Linked DNA regions of Fodinicurvata sp. EGI_FJ10296. The protein of the gene in region 1 binds, or shares a complex with, the protein of each later gene. Links are inferred from orthologs where the notes say so. Each region holds a gene or a part of one and is shown on either strand. Other genes may lie near its edges.

Region 1 (5,336 bases):
GAGGAAGAGGCCCTTGTCTTCTCCGGCTGGATGTATTCCTCGTCGCCCGCGGTTTCGGCCCTCGACCATCCCGTATTTGACGTCTGGGTCGTTGCTTGCGCCGACGAGCCGCCGCTCGAAGACGAAGATTTTGGCGACACGGAACGCGGAACGGTTTCACTACCGAACTCGCCACCGCTGCCCCAGCAGCCGCCGGAGCAGACGCCCGACCGTCCGGAGCAGTAATGGAGTGGATGCCGGTCAATCCGATGGGGTGCCAGGGCTCGCAGCAATACCGGGGCGCGGCAGCGTCCCGGCCGATGGCCAGACGCCGGGGCAGTCAAGGCACTCGGTGAGCAGCGCCCGGTAATCAGCGCGGGGCATCTCCCGAGCACCGAACTGGCAAAGATGTTCTGTCACGAACTGGGCGTCAAATAGCCGAAAGCCGCCGGCGCGCAGGGTTTCGACCAGCCGAACGAGACACATCTTGCTCGCATTGGTCCTGCGAGCGAACATGCTTTCCCCGAAGAAAGCAGCGCCAAGCTTGATCCCATAGATGCCACCGACCAGCTCGGGACGGTCACGGCCATGCTGCCAACACTCGATGCTGTGCGCATGGCCCTGCACATGAAGCTCATGGTACAGATTGCGAATGGGTCGGTTGATCCAGGTCGAGCGCCTGCCGGGCGCCGGTGCGGCGCACCCTGCCATCACGGCGTCGAAGGCGAGGTCTATTGTAAAGGTCAATGTGGTCTTGCGAAGAGCCTTTGCCAGCGACCTTGGCACGTGGAAGCCGTCGTCCAGAGGGATGACGCCGCGGATATCCGGGTCGATCCACATCAGTTCAGGGTCGTCCGCGCTTTCGGCCATGGGAAACAATCCCACGGAATATGCCTTCAGGATCAGTGAGGGTGTGATGACAGGCCCGGTGCGTGCCTCGGCGCCGGAAGCGTCATATTCCGGCGGACCTTCGTCTGCCGCGTTGTCGCTCACGTCGGATCCTCGTTTCCGTTGCGGCTGGGGCTGGTCGGACGGTATTGCCGCTCCAGCCCGTCAGCCCGCCTGCTTATGACTTGTGAGTCATGACTTGCGATCGGCCAGAACTCTTTCAAGCCAATGGATGTTGTAATCGCCGCGTATGAATTCCGGTTCCCTCACCAGGCGATGATGCAGCGGCAGCGTTGTGTCGACACCCTCGACAACGAACTCCTCAAGAGCCCGCTTGAGCCTCATGAGGCACTCGTCGCGGTTGGCGCCATGGACAATGAGCTTCGCCAGAAGGCTGTCATAGTGCGGCGGAATCTTGTATCCGGCATAGATGGGACTGTCGATACGAACGCCCAGGCCGCCCGGCACATGGAGATTGGTGATCGTTCCCGGACATGGAGCGAATGTCTCCGAGTTCTCGGCGTTCACCCGGCATTCGATGGAATGGCCCTGAAACACGATATCCTCCTGACGGAAGGATAACGGCAGTCCGGCCGCGACGCGAATTTGCTCGCGCACCAGATCCACGCCCGTGATCATTTCCGTGATCGGATGCTCGACCTGGAGGCGCGTATTCATCTCGATGAAATAGAAATTGCCGTCCTCGTAAAGGAATTCCATCGTCCCGACGCCGCGATAGCCAAGTTCGCGTGCCGTCTTGGCCGCGAGATTGCCGATGTATTCGCGCTCATCCGCCGAAAGGCTCGGCGAAGGGGCTTCTTCAATGACCTTCTGGTGACGGCGCTGAACCGAACAGTCGCGCTCGCCCAGGTGGACGCAGTTGCCGTGCTGGTCGGCGATGATCTGAACTTCGATGTGACGCGGCTTTTCGAGATACTTCTCCATGTATACAGCGTCGTCCCCGAACGCCGATCGTGCCTCGGATCGTGCTTCGTCGAAGGCGTCCTTAAGATCGTCCGGCCCGCGGGAAACCCGCATACCGCGCCCGCCGCCGCCCGATGCGGCTTTGATCAGCACGGGGTAGCCGACAGTGTCGGCCAGTGACTGCGCATCCTCGAAGTCGGTGATCGCGCCTTCCGAGCCCGGAACGACCGGTAGGCCTGCCGCCGTCACCGCGGATTTCGCGGAGATCTTGTCGCCCATGATACGAATGTGTTCAGCTGTCGGTCCGATGAAGGCGAACCCGTGCTCCTCGACCATCTGGGCAAACGACGCGTTCTCGGCCAGGAAGCCGATGCCGGGATGAATGGCGTCGGCGCCGGTAATAGCGGCGGCCGACAGTATCGCCGGCACGTTGAGATAGCTCTCTCTTGCCGATGGCGGTCCGATGCAGACACTTTCGTCGGCGAACCGCACGGCCATACCGTTGGCGTCGGCCGTGGAATGGACGACCACGGTCGATATGCCCATCTCGCGGCAGGCCCGATGGATCCGCAACGCGATCTCGCCGCGGTTCGCGATCAGGATCTTTTCAAACATCGATATCTCCGATCCGTGCCGCCGTCACTCGATTGCCAGTAACGGTTCACCGAACTCCACAGGTTGCGCATCGCTAACGAAAATTTCACGGACCGTTCCGGCCTTCGGTGCGCGGATCGGATTCATAACCTTCATCGCTTCCACGATCAGAACGGTCTGTCCGGCCTTGACGGCGTCACCGACCGAAACGAACGGCTTGGCTCCCGGTTCCGATGCCAGATAGGCGGTTCCCACGATCGGCGACGTAACCGCGCCAGCTGGCGGGCCGGCGGGCGTTTCTGCCTTCGGCGGTTCCGCGGGAGCGGCCGCCAGTTCCGGGACAGCGGGCGTGGCCTGAATCTGTACGTGCCGAGCCACACGAATGCGACTCTCACCCTCGGCGTACTCAATTTCGGTCAGGCCGCTTTCTTTCAGGATTTCCGCGAGGGTGCGGATCATGTCCCCGTCGATATTGAATTGCGTCATATTTCTCACTCTTTTTCCGCGATCAACCGAGCCACTGCATCGAGCGCCAGCAAGTATCCCTGGCTGCCGAACCCGCAGATCATACCGGTCGCCGCCAGGCTTATGTAGGAGTGGTGCCGGAACGATTCACGGCTGTGTATGTTAGTCATGTGAACTTCCACGACGGGAAGGTCGCACGCCCGCAACGCGTCGAGGATTGCAATCGAAGTATGCGAATAGGCACCCGCGTTGATAATAATGCCGTCATGGTTCGATCTTGCTTCATGGGTCCAGCTGACGATCTCACCTTCGTGGTTCGTCTGGCGGAAATCGCATTCCAACCCCAATGTGGCACTACGCTCTGCGCAGGCCGCCTCGATATCCCCAAGCGTTTCTGTGCCGTAGATGTCGGGCTGGCGTACGCCGAGCAGATTGAGATTGGGACCATTGACGATCATGATTGTCGCGGCATTCGGCATTGCCGTTATTCCTATCCGGCCAAGCTCCGAGGCAGCCCGCATTCCTGCAGACGCTACGCCGAAGTGGGGCGGCCCCGAACTGGATCACACGAAGTTGGATCGCACGACGTTCTATCATGCGAATTCCCGCGGGTTATACCATGTCTGTACTCCCTCGCAATGGCCCCTCGATGTCAGGAGATATCAGGCTAATGCTAATAGTTGTTTAATGGAAGTCTATTCAATCTATAAGGGTATCCGCGATACTCCGTTTCGTCAGCACAGGTTGGCGGAAGGCGACCATTGGGCTAAACTCTCACCGTACAACGCTGGTATCGGCGCCGCGCGGGCGGCGTCCCGCACCGACAGCGCAGGTGCTCTTTCGTATCCTGCCTTCCCTCGAAAACCGGAAGCCCGATGAAATTATTTACGTACTTCAGATCTTCAGCCGCTTTCAGGGTTCGTATCGCGCTGCTGCTCAAGAATGTCGAACACGAAGCCGTGTACGTCCATCTTCGAAAGGGCGAACAAAAAGCGCCGTCCTATGCGGCGCTGAACCCCCAGAAATTCGTGCCGTCCCTGATCGACGGCCCCGAGGTCCTGAACCAGTCGATGGCCATCATCGAATACCTCGAAGAAAAGTATCCGGATCCGCCCTTACTGCCAAAGGATACGCTCGCCCGGGCGCGGATACGCTCCATTGCCAGCACCATCGCCTGCGACATTCACCCTCTCAACAACCTGAGGGTGCTGGAATATTTGAAGGACGAAGCCGGCCTGCCGCAGGAAAAGATCGACGCGTGGTACCGTCACTGGATTGATGAAGGCTTCTCGGCATTGGAAGCAATTCTCTCGAAGTCGGATGAAACGGGCACCTTTTGTCATGGCGGTCACCCCACCGTTGCCGATATTTGCCTGGTCCCTCAGGTCTATAATGCCCGACGCATGAATATCGATCTGACGGCATATCCGACCATCACCGCAATCAACGACACTTGCATGGGATTGCCGGCTTTTGCTTCCGCGGCACCGGACGCCCAGCCGGATGCCGATTCCTGAGTCCCGCGGCTCAGGACTGGATCAAGGGTGACAGGGGCTCCGACTTTCGTCGGCACCCCTGACCCTCCCCCAGGCTTTTCTGGCAATCCTTCTGCGGCCTGCGGCCGATTATTGCTGGCACTCAAGACAAAACGCGAATGCGGCGGAACGGACCACCGTCCGCCCCGCCGCATCAGACCCGCATCCGGGATTACAGATCGGCGCGCCGTCGGCGGCGCCGGTTGATCAGCCTCTTGCCGCCCACCAGCCGCGACGCGGCTTTTTGGCATCGCCCTGATCAGAGTGCCCCCGATCAGAGTGCCCCTGACCAGACTCACTTTGACCAGAACCACTCTGTGCTGCTTCGGATTTGGCCTCGCCATCAGACGCTGCCGGGGTGTCCGCATTGGCAGCTTTGCCTGCGCGGGACCGGCTGCGCCCGGGGGCTTTTGCTGCCGATGGCTTCGGTTCGCCTGCGTCGTCGTCCTTCGTTGCAGTCGAGCCCGTCTTTTTCGACGCTGCAGCGCGCTTGGTGGTACCGGTTGAAGCGGTTTTCCCGGTGGCCTTGGCACTGGCCGTGCCGCTCTTGCTGCGTGTCGTCGCCTTCTTTGCGGGCGCTTTGGTCGCTTTCTCCTGTCCATCGGCCTCGGCGGCTGAAGCTGCCGAGGCCGGGCCGTCAGATGCGCCAGCGTCGTCTCCCGAACCGGATGCAGCAGCGGCTTTGGTGGATTTTCTCGGTGCCCTGCTACGCTTCGGTTCGGCCGGTGCCTCGGTATCGGTCGTCGTCGCCGCCTTGCGGCTTCTTGACTTCCTCGCCGTCGTCTCTCCGGTCTTGGTTTCGCCCGTCTTTTCCTCCGGCGTCTTTGCTGCAGCCCGCTTTCTGGGCGCCCGAGGCTTGGCTTTGGGTTTTGCCGGAGCCTCCTCGGGTTGCGTCCCGGTCTGCAGGTCCGCCGGCGCAGTGTCCGAGGAACCCTCGGCCGGTTCGGTCAC
Region 2 (2,777 bases), on another replicon or contig:
CGGCATTGACCTTGTGACGGGCCCGGGCGCGAGGCGTTGCAAACGGCCCGGCCAGACAGCGGCCTCGACTCCGGCGGCGATGATCGACGGCTGGATCGGCGCGCTCTGCAGGTGATCGGCGATCAGCACGGCCATGGCCGCGTTCAGCCGCTGGTGGGCGCCCGGCAAAGCCGCCGGGCTGGCAAGCTGTCGGTCGGGCACACCGGTCGCCTGCAGGATCGCGGGTTCCCGGGGCGACGTGGCTGGCGTCAACGACCAATCGATGCCATGAATGATGGCCGGCGCCTGCAGCGACGCGGCTTTCTCTTCCAGCACACGCAAAGCCTCGGCGGGCTGCGGTCCGATGATCACCGGGCGATCCCGCTTCAGGATGCCGGCCTTTTCGCCGGCGATTGCCGCCAACGTGTTGCCGAGAAAGGCCATATGGTCGAAGCCGATCGGCGTGATCGCCGTTACCGCCGGTTGCTCGATGACATTGGTGGCATCCAGGCGCCCGCCGAGCCCGGTTTCGAGCAGGGTGACATCGGCTGGCGTTCTGGAAAACGCGAGCAGGGCGGCGGCCGTCGTCGCCTCGAAAAAGGTGATGTCGCCCCGCGTATCTGCGGCCAGCACGGTATCGAGAGTATCGGCAAGGACACCGTCGGCGATCATCGTTCCGGCGACGACGATTCGCTCGTTGAAGCGGCAGAGATGGGGTGACGTGTAGGCGTGAACGGTGTTGCCGTCGGCTTCCAGCAGGGCTCTGACGACGGCCAGCGTTGACCCCTTGCCATTGGTTCCGGCAATGTGGACGATCGGCGGCAAAGCAGCCTGAGGATTGCCCAGCCGGTCCAGAAGCCGAAGAACGCGATCGAGCGACAGATCGATATGGGCCGGCTTCAGAGCCTGAAGCCGGCGGATCAGGGAAGCGGCCGCCTCCCGGTCAGGATTTCGACCGTTCATCGCCCCCGGCTTTACCGTTGGCTTTGGCATTGCGGCTCGACTTTTCTCCGGCCGTATGGCCGCCGCCACTGTCCGTGCCGTCGGTGGCATGGCTCACGGCTTTGGCCCCCGCGCCATTGGATTTCGTTGCTGTGTCGCTGCCGCTCTTGTCGGCTTTCGAGGCAGCCTTGCTGGTGGCTGCAGGTCCGGGGGGTGCGCCGGCGCCGGATTTCTCCAGCGTGGCGCTTTTTGAGTCCTTTTGAGCGGCATTGCTGGCCGTCTTCGCCGCCGTAGCGGGTTTGGGGGCCTGGGCATTGAGCAGCAGATCGATGATGCGGCCAAGGGTGCCCGGCAGGTCCTGGCGGTGACAGACAATGTCGACCATGCCGTGTTCGAGCAGATACTCCGCCCTCTGAAAGCCCTCTGGCAGGGTTTCGCGGATCGTCTCCTCGATGACTCGGGCACCGGCAAAACCGATCTGCGCACCGCGCTCGGCGATGTGGACATCGCCCAGCATGGCGAAACTGGCCGTGACCCCACCGGTGGTCGGGTCGGTGAGGACAACGATATAGGGGAGGCCCGCTTCCTTTACCTGCTGAACGGCGATCGTCGTGCGCGGCATCTGCATCAGCGAGAGCATGCCTTCCTGCATGCGAGCGCCGCCCGACGCGGGAATCGCAACCAGCGCCGCCCGCTGGCTCACCGCCAGCCGGGCCGCCGACACAAGTCCTTCACCAACCGCCACTCCCATGGATCCGCCCATGAACGAGAAGTCGAATGCGGCAATGACGGTCTTGTTTCCCTTTACCTTGCCATGGGCGACAATGATCGCGTCACTGCGGCCGGTCTTCGTTTGCGCTTCTTTCAGGCGATCCGTATAGCGCTTGCTGTCCCGGAACTTCAGCGGGTCGACCACCGCCTTTGGCAATTCGATGGTTTCATAGAGACCATCATCGAACAGATGTTCAAACCGCTTTTTTGGCGGCAGGCGCATGTGATGCCCGCAATGCTGGCAGACATAATGTGCCTCTTCCAGATCGCGGTGGAATATCATCGCCTCGCAGTTCGGGCATTTGTCCCAGAGGCTGTCGGGTACGTCCTGCTTGGCGACGAGCGCACGGAATCGGGGACGAACGAAATTGGTAAGCCAGTTCATGGGCCGAAAATCCCTGCCGTGATCGCCATCTCGCCGCGCTCGCTGTCATTCGAATCCGAACTGGCCCGCAAACCGACGCCTCAGCGCCGGGCCGCTCGCACGCTCGCGCTCAAGTCTTCTACCAGAGCGAGCGTATTCTTGACCAGATCGCTTTTTGCGTGTCCGGACTGATCGAGGTTCTCCGCGATACGCTTGATGATCGCAGAGCCGACCACCGCCGCATCCGCGACCTTGACCACCGCCGCAGCCTGATCGGGCGTCGAAATACCGAATCCAACGGCAATAGGCAAGGAGGTGTGTGCATTCAGCCGATCGACGGCCGATTTGATATCCGCATCCGCCGCTGATCCCGCCCCGGTTATACCGGTTATGGAAACGTAATAAACAAATCCGCTGGTATGCGCGAGGACAGCCGGCAGCCGCTTTTCGTCGGTGGTCGGCGTTGCCAGCCGAATGAAATTGAACCCGGCCTGGAGCGCGGGCACACAGAGTTCGTCGTCTTCCTCAGGTGGCATATCGACGACGATCAGGCCGTCGACGCCTGCCTTGCGTGCATCGGTGAGAAAGTGATCGATGCCATAGCTGTGTATGGGGTTGAAATAGCCCATGAGCACGATCGGCGTCTCGTCGTCGCCAAGGCGAAATTCGGCGACCATCGCCAGGGTGCGGGCGAGGGTCATGCCCCCGGCCAGCGCCCGGA

Evidence for each region.
Region 2: the proteins of accB (region 1) and accD are in contact, whole or in part, in a solved structure (PDB 8UXZ), measured with the Escherichia coli proteins. The link is inferred for Fodinicurvata sp. EGI_FJ10296 from one-to-one orthologs.

Annotation. Positions count from the first base shown.
Region 1 is NZ_JBFCVL010000007.1:92,756-98,091, reverse strand. What follows is about bases 1,152-4,124. They hold accB (acetyl-CoA carboxylase biotin carboxyl carrier protein), read right to left. Parts: upstream 2,872-4,124; coding sequence 2,431-2,871; downstream 1,152-2,430. Other genes in these bases: maiA (maleylacetoacetate isomerase), read left to right, coding at 3,726-4,124; aroQ (type II 3-dehydroquinate dehydratase), read right to left, coding at 2,877-3,329; accC (acetyl-CoA carboxylase biotin carboxylase subunit), read right to left, coding at 1,152-2,406. In the rest of the region: ABZ728_RS16255 (DUF2155 domain-containing protein), read left to right, coding at 1-225; aat (leucyl/phenylalanyl-tRNA--protein transferase), read right to left, coding at 241-972; more of accC, read right to left, coding at 1,060-1,151; more of maiA, read left to right, coding at 4,125-4,367; ABZ728_RS16225 (Rne/Rng family ribonuclease), read right to left, coding at 4,593-5,336. UniProt on the Escherichia coli protein: This protein is a component of the acetyl coenzyme A carboxylase complex; first, biotin carboxylase catalyzes the carboxylation of the carrier protein and then the transcarboxylase transfers the carboxyl group to form malonyl-CoA.
Region 2 is NZ_JBFCVL010000001.1:738,760-741,536, forward strand. It holds accD (acetyl-CoA carboxylase, carboxyltransferase subunit beta), read right to left. Parts: upstream 2,078-2,777; coding sequence 923-2,077; downstream 1-922. Other genes in the region: ABZ728_RS03310 (folylpolyglutamate synthase/dihydrofolate synthase family protein), read right to left, coding at 1-972; trpA (tryptophan synthase subunit alpha), read right to left, coding at 2,158-2,777.